3 regions of the Streptomyces sp. CRN 30 genome follow, and region 3 is predicted to be linked to each of the others. Evidence: riboswitches for the same ligand, from Rfam matches in the RefSeq annotation. Region 3 holds a riboswitch; each other region holds the start of a gene.
What was found. A riboswitch is a leader RNA that binds a small molecule or an ion and turns the genes downstream of it on or off. The one in region 3 is predicted to bind cobalamin.
Positions count from the first base shown of each region.

Region 1: it holds a riboswitch for cobalamin, as region 3 does, so the genes downstream of both, UW392_RS62930 (hypothetical protein) here and UW392_RS38255 (cobalamin biosynthesis protein) in region 3, are expected to answer to the same signal.
Region 2: it holds a riboswitch for cobalamin, as region 3 does, so the genes downstream of both, UW392_RS25430 (ABC transporter substrate-binding protein) here and UW392_RS38255 (cobalamin biosynthesis protein) in region 3, are expected to answer to the same signal.

Region 1 is NZ_JAVRHI010000541.1:35,514-40,368, forward strand. It holds gene UW392_RS62920 (ATP-grasp domain-containing protein) at 1-338, opposite strand, end outside; gene UW392_RS62925 (cysteine synthase family protein) at 335-1,357, opposite strand; gene UW392_RS62930 (hypothetical protein) at 1,354-2,298, opposite strand; cobalamin riboswitch at 2,521-2,670, opposite strand; gene UW392_RS62935 (sulfite exporter TauE/SafE family protein) at 3,330-4,112, opposite strand; gene UW392_RS62940 (MFS transporter) at 4,158-4,855, opposite strand, start outside.
Region 2 is NZ_JAVRHI010000238.1:285-5,139, reverse strand. It holds gene UW392_RS25445 (hypothetical protein) at 1-116, shown strand, start outside; gene UW392_RS25440 (CoA-binding protein) at 159-566, opposite strand; gene UW392_RS25435 (restriction endonuclease) at 861-1,508, shown strand; cobalamin riboswitch at 1,516-1,702, shown strand; gene UW392_RS25430 (ABC transporter substrate-binding protein) at 1,772-2,833, shown strand; gene UW392_RS25425 (FecCD family ABC transporter permease) at 2,911-3,954, shown strand; gene UW392_RS25420 (ABC transporter ATP-binding protein) at 3,951-4,793, shown strand.
Region 3 is NZ_JAVRHI010000361.1:28,385-33,239, forward strand. It holds gene UW392_RS38250 (cobyric acid synthase) at 1-1,282, opposite strand, end outside; gene UW392_RS38255 (cobalamin biosynthesis protein) at 1,279-2,265, opposite strand; cobalamin riboswitch at 2,368-2,508, opposite strand; gene UW392_RS38260 (hypothetical protein) at 2,643-2,864, opposite strand; gene UW392_RS38265 (inorganic phosphate transporter) at 2,898-4,199, opposite strand; gene UW392_RS38270 (lysozyme) at 4,606-4,855, opposite strand, start outside.

The sequences.
Region 1 (4,855 bases), on a different contig from region 3:
CGCACGGCGGCCTTGTCGCGGGTCAGCCGCAGTACGGCGGCATCGAGCCCGGGCAGCCCGAACCGGGCGGTGAGCTCGGCGCCGACCAGCGTCCAGGTGTCGGTCGAGCTGATCAGACCGCACAGGTGCGGAACGCGGTGCAACGCGTCCGCCACCCGCTCCTCGTCAAAGGTGTCGGTCTCGACGACGTCCAGGGCGTCGGCGGGCAACCGGTCCAGCTCGTACACGTAGTAGGCGGGATCGCGGGTCAGCAGGACCAGCCGCTCGCCGAGCGCGTCGGCGGCGCGGACCAGGTGTCCGAGGCCGAAGGTGAGGGACTCCAAGCAGACGACGCTCACGCCGCTCGCTCCTTCCAGTGCGCCGGGCAGGCGGCGCGCCGCCAGGCCATCCTGGACCAGGGCATGGTCATCTCCTCGGGCGTGCCGACCTCCACGGGTTTGAGCGCTGCCGGGTCGAGGGCTTCCGGGTGCCGGGCGAAGACGCGGTCCACGTAGCGGTGCCCGGTGTCGGCGCCGATCACCAGGTGCAGCCGGTCGGGGTGGCGGCGTGCCTCGTACGTCGCGGTCAGGTACCCGGCGCCGGTGGACAGTCCGGCGAAGACGGCATGGTCGCGCAGCAGGGCGACTGTGCCGGACATGGCATGGGTGAAGTCCAGCCAGTGAACGGCGTCGTAGAGGTGGTGGCGGACGTTGTCGAAGACGATCGACGAGCCGATGCCGGCGATGATCGCCTCCGGGTCGTGGTGGTCCTGGCTGCCGAAGGTGACGCTGCCGAACGGCTGCACCCCCACCAGCCGCACCGAGGGGTCGGTGGCTCTCAGGCGTTCCACGAGGCCCCCGGTCGAGGCTCCGGAGCCCACGCCGCCGACCACGGTCAGCGGGCGGCCGGGGAACGCGGCGGTGATGCGGTCGGCGACCTCGTGGTAGCCGAGGTAGTGGACGTCGTCGTGGTACTGCCGCATCCAGCGGCAGTCGGGGCGTTCGGCGAGGATCTCCTTCACCCGCCGTACCCGTAACTCCTGGTCGAGCTTGAGGTTCCGCGACGGCGTGACCTGTTCGACGGTGGCGCCGAGGATCTCCAACTGGGCGCGGGTGGTGGTGTCGACCGTGGTGGACGCCACGATGTGGCACCGCATGCCGTACCGGTGGCAGGCCAGGGCGAGGGCGTAGGCGTAGATGCCGCTGGAGCTGTCGATCAGGGTCTGACCCGGGCGGACCGTGCCCCGGTCGAGCAGATGACGGACGGCGGTGAGCGCCGAGTAGATTTTCATCGACTCGAACCGCATCAGGACCAGGCCGTCGGTGAGCCGGACCAGGTCGGGGACCTTCAGGGCGTCGGCGATGTGGGGGTGGATCACCCGTAGCCTCCTTGGGCGAATGAGCACTGGTGGCCGAGCGAGTGGAAGAACGCGGACAGGCCGGACTTGACGCCGGCGCCGGGACGGCGGCGGAAGAGGTAGCCGATCAGGGAGCCGGTGTGGGCGACGAAGACGCCGTCGGCCCCGAACCGCTCGCGGTGCGCCAGCACACTGTCGAACGTCGACTTGGGCAGCACCCGCTGCGACAGGGCGGCGCTGGTGGTGGCCGCCCGGGCGACGACGGCCGGGTCGCCGGAGGCGAAGCCCTTCAGCAGGTCGGCCAGGCACCGTTCGTACTCCTCGCCGTGCCGCCGGTAGTGCGCCAGCAGCAGGTCGGTGACGGCAGCGGTGTCGACCGTGCCGGGCTCGGTGACGAAGGCGGTGTGGAAGCCGATGTCCGTCCCCAGCCGCCTCACCACCCGGTGCCGACCGCTGAGGTGGAGCGCGAACTCGTCCAGGAACACGCTGTCGGCCCGCTCGATCGCCGCCAGGATGCCCAGGACCACATCCGTGTCGTACGGCAGGTGGAAGAGCCCGAACAGGCAGCGCAGCGTCGCCACGATGTCGGCGGTCGAACTGGCCATGCCCACCCCCACCTGCAGATCGGAGTGGGTGGTCCAGCGACCGGGCGGCAGGGTGAGCCCGAAGTGCTGCAGGAACAGCCGGGCCGCTGTCGCCGACTTCTCTCCGAGAGGCGGCGGGCCCGGCGCGTGCGATTCCCGGGTGCCTCGGGTGCTCCGGGTGTCGTGGGCGCTGTGGGTGAAGTACACCCACGAATGCCGGTCGACGGGGAAGGACACCACTGCGATGTCCGGGGCGGGGCCCGCTCGCAGAGGGCCTTGGTACAGCTCGCCCAGGGTGCCGTGGCAGACGCCGGACACGGTGCGGCCCGGCCGGTCCGGTGGTGCCGCGCGGAGCTTCCCGGCCGGCGGTGTCAGCACAACCCGTTCCGCTCGCCCTGGTCGCGGGCCGACCGCGTTCTGGCGCGGACGGCGAGGACTCGCGTGATCACGGATCCGTCCTCCTGTCGGTTCCCAGCCCTGCACGCCGACCGGGAAGGAGACGTGGTCGCGCGTATGCCGTGCCGTCGTCCGTGCCGTCAACCTGGTCCGCGAGGTCACCGTGCGCTGCGCAGCCCGCGCCTGCCGCGCGGGTGCAGTGGCAGGTCTTCGGACTCGTGGGCACGTCCGCCGACGAGCCCGGCGGGCGCCCACTGCCGTCGCTTCTCCGGCCCCGAAGGGCTCAGCGCTTCGACGGCGTTCGTTCCCACACACCGCTGCGGGACAGTCCCGGATTCACACCGGGTTCCCTCTGCGTCGCGCCGTCGCACGCCTGATGGGGCGCCGGACGCGAACCGACTGCGTTACTCAGGCTAGGGGCACCTGTGACGTTGCGACAGAGGTTGTTCGCGGGTTGTCCTGATGTGGTAGACGGTTGAAGTGCCCGATGTGGGCGCAAGGCTGGACGTGCCGTGGGATGCCGACGTGGTGCGAGGCGCTGCGTTCCGCGCGCGCGATCGTGTACCCGAGCCGTGGAGAAGCACGAGCCGGGTCACCCCGCGATCCGGGCACCCGATTCCTGCGTCGTCGGCTGTCAGGACAACGGGTTTTCAGCCTGATGACCCGTCCGCTGTGGCTTGATCGAGTCTCTGCGGGCCCCAGAACCGCCGTGCCGACCGCCGTCGTGCCGTCTGCTGTCGTGCCGTCTGCCGTCTGCCGTCGTCGCCGTGCCGTCCGGCGCCTCGCGCGTCGGCCTGGACGCCTGTCGGTCTCAAGTCGCTGGCCGGCCTCGAGTCGGTACCGGCCGTGCCGGACGAACGCTTCTTCGTCATGTCCTACGGCGACGCCGTCAGCGGCCCGCGCAATGTCACGGGCGCCGAGAACCTGGGCCGCTACCTGCGCTCGGTCGGGCGGTGACGGCGGCGGAGACCTGAAGTCCGGCCTTCCGTGCCCGCGGTGTCCGTCCTCAGCGCTCAGCGAAGCGCCTGGGCCGCGTACAGCGCACCGACCGAGGCGGCGAGGGCGCCCAGCAGCAGACGGAGGAACCGTTCGGGCAGGCGGTGCTGGAGGTGAGCACCCAGGTAGCCGCCGATCAGCCCGCCCAGTCCGCAGGCCAGTCCGAGGAGCCACTCGGGGGCGATGTTCTCCCCGTCGGTGAGGGACAGCAGTGCGTAGGTACCGGCACCGACCAGTGAGGTCAGGAAGGTGGAGGCGAGGGCGGCCGGGGCGACCTGGGCGACGGGAAGGCCACGGCCGACCAGGAGGGGGCCGAGGAGGGAGCCGCCGCCGATGCCGTAGATGCCGCCGACCGTGCCGACCGCCACCGCCAGGACGGTGACGGAGCGCGCTGACGGCTCGGCCGGTCGGGGTGTGGCATTGGGGCGCAGGGTGCGGACCATGAGCCAGGTGCCGAGGGGGAGCAGCAGGGCGGCGACCAGGAGCCGGAAGACGGTCGGCCCGGGCAGGGCGAAGACACGGATGACCGTGCCCAGTACGACTCCGGGCAGGGTGCCGGCGATCAGGCGGCGGGTCAGCGGGCCGTAGAGGCTGCCGTCACGGCGGTAGCGCAGCAGGGCGCCGGGACCGGCGACGACGTTGTAGAGGAGATTGGTCGGGGTGACGGCGGGGCTGGGCACACCGAGCACGCTCAGCTGGACCGGCAGTAGGAACACGGCGCCGGAGACTCCCACCGGCGCGGTGACGAGTGCGATGAGCACGCCTGCGGCGAAGCCGGCAATTCCCGTTGGCCAGTCCACTGTTGTCCCTCTGTGGTATCCGTCGCACGCTCCGGCGATCGATCGTCAGGGGACATCCTGCGGTGGCTGCTCGCTGCCGGAAGCCTTCCGTGGGCGTGGGCGCGGGCGCGGGCGCGGGCGCGGGCTGCGGGAGAAGTGGCGGGCGCTGGGTACCAAGGCGGCGGCGGCCGGTGCGACAAAACACGTGAGCGCGCACACCAGGAGGATCTCCCGGGCACCGAAGGTGGCGATGGCGGGGGCGATGAGGGCGAGGCCGAGCGGGGCGAGGCCGTAGGAGAGCAGGAAGTCCAGGGAGGAGACCCGGGCCAGCTTGTCGGGTTCGACCTCGCGCTGGGTGGCGGTGAACCACGGCACGTTGAACAGTTCGATCCCGATGCCGGCGACCGCGTAGGCGGCCAGTACGGCGGCGGGGTGCGTCGGGAACACCAGGCTGAGCGGGGCGAGACCGTAGGCGGCGAGTCCCGCCAGAGCGATCCAGCCCTGCGAGCACGGGCGCCAGCGCCCCATGAGCAGGGCTCCCGCCAGGGCGCCGGCCGTGTATGCGGTCAGCGCCCCGGCGAGGACGGCTTCCGTGCCGTACGCGTCGCGGCTGACCAGGGGCAGCGCGACGCCGGTGGCGGAGTAGCCGGTGGCGATGACGGCGGTCAGCGCGGCCAGACCGGAGAGGAACCACGGATGCCTGCGGGCCTCGCGGAGGCCGTCGGCGAACTCGCCGAGGAACGAGACTCGTCGGGTGCGGGCAG
Region 2 (4,855 bases), on a different contig from region 3:
AGGAACGGTGGTACCGGCCCCGGGACGCCACATGTTGCCCCACAGGCACCGCGGTCACGGTGTGGGTCCTCGACGACGGTCGTCTGACCCCCCGGCCACCCCGCATCACCTCCTGATGAGACGCGCCGACGCCGGACCCATGACCGGCCGGGGCACCCTCAGCCCAGCCGAGGGATCTCGATCGCCGGGCAGCGGTCCATCACCATCTCCAGGCCGGCCGCGCGCGTGCGGTCGTACGCCTGCTCGTCGACGACACCGAGCTGGAACCACACCGCCTTCGCGCCCTTGGCCACGGCCTCGTCGGCGACCGGGCCGGCCAGGTCGCTGTTGACGAAGACGTCCACGACGTCGACGTCGAAGGGGATGGCCTCGAGGGACGGGTACCCCTGTTCCCCGTGGACCGTCTCGGCCTTGGGGTGCACGGGGACGACGCGCTTGCCGTAGCGCTGCAGGACGGCCGCGACCCCGTACGCGGCGCGCTGCCGGTTGGCGGAGAGGCCGACGACGGCCCAGGTGTCACCGCTCTCGGTGAGGATCTTGCGGACGGTCTCTGCGTCGCCGTACATGCTGCGCCTCCGTCGGGTCCGGCCGTCGATCGGCCACTTGGTCCGTCAGAACGCGCGGCCGGCGCGGGCGATTCCCGCCGGCGGGGGCCGTTTCGGCCGCCCATCGGGCACTGGCCGGTTCGTGGCCCTACCGGTGGGCGTCGGCACGGGCGAGACTGCTCCCCTGGTACGCGGGGGAGGGCAGGAGCGGTGGCGCGAAGACGACGTCCGTCCGCTGCGCGCGGGCGCCGCGCCCGGCGGCGCCGGCTCACGACGGCCGCGGGCGCCGCGACCGGTGGCGTCGTCCTGACGGCCGTGTCCTGGCAGACGGTCTGGCCGTACCTCGTCGGCGGGCTGGTCCTCGGGGGAGCCGCCCTCGGCGGGTGGTGGCTGTGGCGTACGGACCGGCTGGTCAGGGGGCGTGACCGGCGGTGGCGCGAGGAGGACGCCGTCCGGGCCGGCCGCCGGACCCTCGCCGAGGTGGACAGGATGTCGGGCGGGGAGTTCGAGGACTTCGTCGCGGGCCTGTGCCGGCGGGACGGGTGCACCGAGGTGCGGCGGGTGGGCGGCTCGCACGACGACGGGGCGGATGTGCGGGGGCGGCTGCCGGACGGCCGGAGCATGGTGGTCCAGTGCAAGCGCCACGCACCGGGGAACGCGATCCCGAGCCGTGAGGTCCGCGACCTCATCGGGGCCCGGGTCCACTTCGGAGCCGATGTCGCGGTCTTCGTCACGACCGCGTACTTCACCGGGCCCGCCGAGCGGACCGCGGTGCGAAACGGCGTCGTAGCGATCCACCGCGACTTCCTCGGACTGTGGCACAACGGTGCCTCGCTCCTGTCGTTCGGCGAGGTCAACGGGGCGGGGCAGGGGGACCGCGCGCATCGTGCGCGGTGGCGGGCGACCTATGGCGGCCGGAAGCGGCCGCGGGGCGGTAATCGGGGCACCCGGCGGCCGTCGTGACCCACCGTGATAGCTTTCCCGAGCCAGTCGAACCCACGTGCGTGGGTCAGGGAATCCGGTGCGAATCCGGAACTGACGCGCAGCGGTGAGGGGGACGGGCGGGGCATCGGCCACTGGACCCGAACCGGGTCCGGGAAGGCGCCGCGTCCGGACGATCCCGAGTCCGAAGACCTGCTGGCGGCCTCCGCGGTCGTACGACGGCGGGGGAGCACCGTACGACCGGGCTCCGCGTTCGAGCCCTCGACGATCAAGGATCTGCTCCCGTGCCGTTCGCACGTCCCGTACGCCCAGTACGTCCTGTACGCCCGCTACGCCCTGTACGTTCCGCCGTCCTGCTCGCCCTCGGGGCGCTCGTCCTGAGCGCCTGCGGGTCGGGAGGGGCCGCCGACCGGGCCGGCACCGCCGCCGCGGTCTCCCTCACCAACTGCGGGCACACCGTCCGCGTCGACGCGACCCCCGAGCGGGCCGTCTCCCTCAACCAGGGCACCACTGAGATCATGCTCTCCCTCGGGCTCGCCGACCGCATGGTGGGCACGGCGACCTGGACCGACCCGGTGCTGGAGGGGCTGGAGGCCGAGAACGCGAAGGTGGCGCGGCTCGCCGACAACTCCCCCTCGTTCGAACGCGTCCTCGACGAGGACCCCGACTTCGTCGCCGCCTCCTTCGTCTCCACGCTCGGCAAGGGCGGGGTGGCCACCCGCGAGCAGTTCGAGAAGCTCGGAGTGCCCACCTACGTCGCCCCGTCCGACTGCTCCGGCAAGGAGAACCACGGGAACGGCGACGGCGAGCGGGAGGCGGCGCTCAGCATGGACGCCGTGTACGGCGAGGTGCGCGACCTCGCGAAGGTGTTCGGGGAGGAGCAGCGTGGCGAGGAGCTCGTCGCCTCCCTCGAGGAGCGCATGGAGCGGGCCACGCAGGGGGTCGACGCCTCCGACGTCACCCTCATGTACTGGTTCGCGAACTCCGAGTCGCCCTACATGGCGGGCTGCTGCGGTGCGCCCGGCATCATGACCCGCGCCCTCGGCGCCGAGAACCTCTTCGACGACACCCACGAGGAATGGCCCCAGATCAACTGGGAGACCGTCGCCGACCGCGACCCCGACGTGCTCGTCATCGGCGACCTCACCCGGAAGTCGCAGACCGCCGAGACCGCCGAGAAGAAGATCGAGTTCCTTGAGTCCAACGCGGTCACGAAGAACATGACGGCTGTGAAGAAGAAGCGGTACGTGCTGCTCAGCGGGCAGGCCCTGAACCCGACCATCCGTACCGTCGAGGGCGTGGAGCGGATCGCCACCGCGCTGCGCGGGTACGGGCTGGCCGGGTGACCGTGCCCACCACCGTCGGCAGCGCGTCCGGCCCGTCCAGCCGGTGCGGCCCGTCCGATGCGCCCGCCCCGCCGGAGGTGACCGAGGCTCCTCCGGCGCGCGGCGCCCGCGCCCTGCGCCGTGTCCTGCTCGTGCTGGCCGGCGTCGCCCTGCTGTGCGGTTCGGTGGCCGTCGCGATCACCATCGGGCCGGCCGACATCCGCGTGGGTGACGTGTGGTCCGTCGTCGCGGACCGTCTCGGATGGGGCACCGCGGACGTGAGTCCCATCCGCAACGGCATCGTGTGGGAGCTGCGGTTGCCGCGCACCCTGCTGGCCGCCGTCTGCGGGGCCGGGCTCACCGTCTGCGGGGCGGTGATGCAGTCGCTGCTGCGCAATCCGCTCGCCGACCCGTTCGTGCTGGGCGTCTCCTCCGGCGCGTCCACGGGCGCCGTCGTCGTGGTCGTGCTGGGCATCGGCGGCGGGGCCCTCTCGCTGTCGGCGGGCGCCTTCCTCGGCGCGCTGCTGTCGTTCTCGCTCGTCCTGCTGCTCAGCCACACCCTCGGCGGCAGCACCGACCGCGTGGTGCTGTCGGGTGTGGCCGCGATGCAGCTGTTCTCCGCGCTGACCTCCTTCGTCGTCATGACCTCGGGCGACGCCGAGACCACGCGCGGGGTGCTGTTCTGGCTGCTCGGCTCGCTCGGCGGGGCGGGCTGGACGGACGTGTGGATCTGCCTGGCCGTGCTCGCGGTCGCGCTGGTGGTCTGCCTCGGTCACGCCCGTACGCTCGACGCCTTCGCCTTCGGGCAGGAGGCGGCCGCCGCGCTGGGCGTGTCCGTCGCCCGCACCCGGCTGGTCCTGCTGTGCGTGACGGCTCTGCTGACGGCCGTGCTGGTGGCCTCCGCCGGTGCCATCGGCTTCGTCGGCCTGGTGCTGCCGCACGCCGCCCGCGCGCTGGTCGGCCCGGGCCACGCCCGGCTGCTGCCGGTCTCCGCACTGGCCGGGGCGGTGTTCCTGGTGTGGGTGGACACACTGGCCCGGACGGTGCTCGATCCGCAGGAGGTGCCGGTGGGGGTGGTGACCTCGCTGATCGGGGTGCCGGCGTTCGTGCTGGTGCTGTACCGGACGAGGAGGGTGGGATGACCTCGGACGCACGGACGGCCCCGGGGGTGGCCGCGCCCACGGGCGCCGGCGGTCCGGCCGGCGGGCTGCACGCCGAGCGCGTCTCCCGCTCCGCCGACGGCCGCCTCGTCCTGGACGGCGTCAGTCTGGCCCCGGCACCCGGCTCCACCGTCGGCCTCCTCGGCCCCAACGGCTCCGGCAAGTCCACGTTCCTGCGGATCCTCGCCGGTGTGCTCGCCCCCGCCTCCGGTGTCGTGACGCTCGACGGCGACCCGATCACGGGGCTGAGCCGCCGCGACATCGCCCGCCGGGTGGCCGTCGTCGAGCAGCAGTCCGACACCCAGGTGGAGCTGACCGTCCGGGACGTCGTACGGCTCGGCCGCATCCCGCACCGCCGGGCCTGGACCCCCGCCTCCGCCCGGGACGAGGAGGCCGTCCGGGAGGCGCTGGAGCGCACCGGCCTCACCGGCCGCGCCGGCCAGTCCTGGCACACCCTGTCCGGTGGTGAACGGCAGCGCGTGCAGATCGCCCGCGCCCTCGCCCAGGAGCCCCGCGAACTCCTCCTGGACGAGCCCACCAACCACCTCGACATCCAGCACCAGCTCGACCTGCTCCACCTCGTCACCGGCCTCCCCGTCACCACCGTGATCGCCCTGCACGACCTCAACCTCGCGGCCTCGTACTGCGACGCACTGGTCGTGCTGCGCGAGGGGCGCGTGGTGGCCCGGGGCGGCCCGCGCGAGGTCCTCACCGAGGAACTGATCGCCGAGGTGTACGGGGTGCGCGCGACGGTCACCCGCCCCGGACCCGACGAGCGGCCGCACGTGCGGTTCCTGGGCACCCTGGGGACACCGGGCTGAGGGAACCGGCTCCGGCCCCGGCCGGGTGCTCCGGTGTCGGCCATGTTCCCGTGGCCCTCCTG
Region 3 (4,855 bases):
CCCCGTGCCAGTGGGTACCCCAGGTCCGGCCGATCCGGCAACCGTCCAGGAAGGTCTCTCCCCCTTGGACATCGGCGACGCCGTGGTGGATCTCGTACCCCTCGACCCGTTCGCCGAGGGCCTCGCCCACCGGCCGGGTGAGGGTCTTCTCGCGGGCGAACCGCACCCGGACGGGCAGCAGGCCCAGCCCCTCCACGTGCCCGGCGCGGGACTCGACCTCGTCCTCGATGTGCTCGCCGAGGAGCTGGAAGCCGCCGCAGATGCCGAGCACGGGGCGCCCTTCGGCGGCCCGGCGCGCGAGGGCGTCCGCGAGCCCGCGCTCGCGCAGCCACTCCAGGGCGCGGACGGTCCCGCGCGTGCCCGGGACCACGACCAGATCCGCGTCGGCGAGCTCCTCCGGCCGGTCCACGAACCGCACCACGACTCCCGGTTCGGCGGCCAGCGCGTCCACGTCCGTGAAGTTGGACATGAGCGGGACGGCGCACACGGCGACGCGCAGCACGTCCTCGCCCACGGGGGCGGTGACGGCCGACTCGCGCACGGCGCCGCGCAGCGACACCGCCATCCCGTCCTCCTCGTCGATGCCGAGGCCGTGCTGGAAGGGCAGGACGCCGTACGTGTGCCTCCCGGTGAGCCCGTGCAGCATGTCCAGCCCCGGTTCCAGCAGCGAGACGTCGCCCCGGAACTTGTTGACGAGGAACCCGGCGACCAGGTCCTGGTCCTCGCGCGAGAGCAGGGCCACCGTCCCGAAGAAGGAGGCGAAGACGCCGCCGCGGTCGATGTCGCCGACGACGAGGACGGGCAGGCGCGCGTTCCGCGCGATGCCCATGTTGACGATGTCGGTCCGCCGCAGATTGATCTCCGCGGGCGAACCGGCCCCCTCACAGATCACCGCGTCATACGTGCCCCGCAGCTCGGCGAGACAGTCCAGCACGGTGCCGAGGAGTGCCTGCTGCCGTCCGCCGTGATAGCCGCGGGCGCTCATCTCGCCCACGGGCTTCCCCAGCAGCACGACCTGGCTGCTCCGCTCGCCGCCGGGCTTGAGCAGCACGGGGTTCATCAGCGCGGTCGGCTCCACGCGGCACGCCTGCGCCTGCATGGCCTGCGCCCGCCCGATCTCGGCGCCCTCGCGCGTGACGAACGAGTTGAGGGACATGTTCTGCGCCTTGAACGGCGCGACCTTCACGCCCTGCCGGACCAGCCACCGGCAGATACCGGCCGTGACGACGCTCTTGCCGGCGTCGGAGGTGGTCCCGGCGACGAGCAGTCCACCACCGCTCATGACGTACGCCCCTTCGGTGAGCCCTTCGGTGAGCCCTTCGTGAGAGTCCCGGCCGCGCGGGCGGCGAACCGGGCGCCCGCGCACACGCCGAGCGCGAGCCAGCCCACCCGTCGCGACAGCCGGACGGCCCGCTCGATGTCCCGCACCTCCACGGCGCGCCCCTCCCCGTTCAGCACGGGCCGGTGCTCCACCCGCCCGCCGTACGAGAGGGTGCCGCCCAGCCGTACGCCGAGCGCGCCCGCGAAGGAGGCCTCGACCGGCCCGGCGTTGGGGCTCGGGTGCTTGCCCGCGTCCGCGCGCCAGGCGCGCACGGCGGTGCGCGGAGCGCCGCCGGAGACCACGGCGAGCGCGGCGGTCAGCCGCGCCCCCGGCCACCCGGCGAGGTCGTCGAGGCGTGCGGAGGCCCACCCGTACCGCAGGTACCGGGGCGACCGGTGCCCCACCATGGCGTCGAGCGTGTTGACGGCCCGGAAGCCCACGAGCCCCGGCACCCCGCCCACGGCGCCCCACACGAGGGCCCCGACGACGGCGTCGGAGGTGTTCTCGGCGACGGACTCGACGACGGCCCGGGCGATCCCGTCGGCGTCCAGGGCCTGCGGATCGCGCCCGCACAGGTGCGGCAGCCGCGCGCGGGCGGCCTCGACGTCACCGTCCTCCAGCGCCTTCCCGACGGCCCGGGCCTCCCGCGCGAGCGAGGTTCCGCCCACGACGGCCCAGGTGGCGGCGGCGGTCAGCGCGACGGAGGCGACGGGAGAGGTACGGACGGCCCGGGTGGCGACGGCGGCCAGGGTCGCGGCGCCGCCGGCGCACACGGCGGTGTGCAGCGCGCCCCGTCCCCGGTGGTCCCGCCACAGCGCTCGTTCCACGGCACCCGCGGCCCGCCCGAACACGGCGACCGGATGCCCGCGGCGGGGATCGCCGAGGAGCAGGTCACCGAGGAGGCCGGCGGCGGCGCCGTACGCGAAGACGCGTTCGGCCCGCATCGGCTCAGCCGACCGTGGGGACGGGCGGAACGTCGCTGGGGGAGCTCGATCGGCGGCAGCCGTGCATGGCGGTATGTCCTCACTCAGGGTGTCCACGCCCTGGTTCGACGAAAACGACGGTGAGAGTTCCTGGCTCCCGGGGGCGCACCCCGGTGACAGTGGCGGGACCGCGCCGGATTCTCACCGGCTTCCTCTCCTGCCGTCGTACTTGGCTCCGGCAGTCCACCACGGGCCTCGAATTCCAGTCAACTTGCTGTTGACCTGCGACGGGGCAGTGTGCGAAGGCACACATCTCCCGCCACAGCGGACACGGCACGAGGGCGCCCCGGGTGCCGGCCCTAGCCGGCACCCGGGGCGCCCTCACAGGGTGTGCGCCGTCAGGCGACGATCAGATAGATCCCGTACGCCACCGCCGCCGCACAGGCCGCGAAGCACGCGTACGCGGCGGTGGTCGCGACGGCGGCGGAGTTCCCGGACGCAGTCGCCGTCTCCCGCTTGGAGAGGCCGATGATGCCGAGGCCGAAGAGGCCGACGAGGGCCACGGTGACCACGAGGCTGACTCCGAAGACGGAGCCGAGGGCTGCCCAGTCGATGTGCATGGTGGGTTACTTCCTTGGACTCGGGTCCGGTGCTCAGACCGTGGCCGACGAGGACGAAGCGCCGGCGGCGGCCGGGGCGGCCGGGGTGGCCGCGGGGTCGGACTGGGCCGGGATGGTGACCGCCAGGTCGTGGGTGACCGGACCGGCCGCGGCCGGCGACGGGGCGGCGGCACCCTCGGCGGTCTCGGCAGTCCTGGCGGAACCAGCGGACTCAGCGGTCCCGGCGGGCTCGTCCGTGCCGTTGACGTTGGTGTGGTCGACGACCTCGCCGCGGCGGGAGACGACCCAGATGGCGGCGCTGGAGGCGACCAGGAAGACCGCGACGACGGTGGTGCCCCAGGTGCCGAAGGCGGTGACCCACTCGGCGAGCGCGGCGACCAGGGCCGCGGCCGGCAGGGTGAGGCCCCAGGCCACGAACATCCGGGTGGCGGTGGACCAGCGGACCACGCCGCCCTTGCGGCCGAGGCCCGCGCCCATCACGGCACCGGAGACCGAGTGCGTGGTGGAGAGGGAGAAGCCCAGGTGGGAGGAGGCCAGGATGACGGTCGCCGCACTGGTCTGGGCGGCGAAGCCCTGCTGCGGCTGGAGGTCGGTCAGGCCCTTGCCCATGGTGCGGATGATGCGCCAGCCGCCCAGGTAGGTGCCGAGCGCGATGGCGACACCGGCGGAGAGGATGACCCACACCGGCGGGTCGGAGTCCGGGGCGAGCGCGCCGCCGGCGACCAGGGCCAGGGTGATGATGCCCATCGTCTTCTGGGCGTCGTTCGTGCCGTGGGCCAGCGAGACCAGGCCCGCCGAGGTGATCTGCCCCGCGCGGTAGCCCTTGGAGGTGGCCTTCTCGCTCGCGTGCTTCCCCAGCTTGTAGGTGAGCCGCGTACCGATCATGGCGGCGACACCCGCGACGATCGGGGCCGCGACGGCGGGGATCAGCACCTTGGTGACGAGGACGTCACCGTGGACCGCGCCCATGCCGGCCGAGGCGATGGTGGCGCCGATCAGGCCGCCCATCAGGGCGTGCGAGGAGCTGGAGGGGAGGCCGACGAGCCAGGTGAGCAGGTTCCAGAGGATGGCGCCCACGAGCGCCGCGAAGATCACCTCCGGTTGTATGCCGCTCTCGTCGACAAGGCCCTTGGAGATCGTGTTGGCGACCTCTATGGACAGGAACGCGCCGACAAGGTTGAGGACGGCGGACATGGCCACCGCGACCTTGGGCTTCATCGCGCCGGTGGAGATGGTGGTGGCCATCGCGTTGGCGGTGTCGTGGAAACCGTTCGTGAAATCGAACGCGAGCGCGGTGATCACCACGATCGCGAGGATCAGCGAGAAGCTTTCCATTTACCCGGTCTTCTATGGGACGTCAGTGGCTCGTGGAACGTAAGCAATCTGAGTGAACGGAAGATGAACTGGGTCGGACCGGGTGGTGTAGCGAATCGGGGTGTGATGGTTCCGTTTGTGTCGGTCGGGCGGCCGGAGCCGGGCCGGAAGCGGTGATGAGGGGCCGGGAGGCCTCGAACGGAGGTGGAATCTCACCCTCCGCATCGATGGGGTGGCCCCGAGCGAGGGGCCGCCCTCCGACCGGCCCCGCGCCACCTCCCGGCCCCTCGTCCTGCGAGTGACGCATGCCACGTCCTACGGGTGACGCATGCCACCCTCTCCGTCGCCCGGGCGGCGGGCCCTCCTGCCGGTGTCCACCGTCTCCGGTGTCCTTCCCGGCCGCCCCGGCGCCGGCGAACCGGACCGGCTACCCCCTTGCGAAGCGCTTCAGCTGGGCCAGGGAGCCGTTGAAGAGGTTCTGGTCGCCCGGCAGGCGGCCGCTGTTGTCGTGCTGCCAGATCGTCCAGTACGTCCAGCCGCCCGGCAGCTGCCCCGCGCTCGCCGTGTTGTAGCGGGCCACCCAGAGGGCGTGGTCGGCGGCGAACGCCGAGCTGCCGCCCGTGCACTTGTTCCACCAGTTGGTGTTCGTGTAGATCACGGGGCGGCGGCCGGTCAGC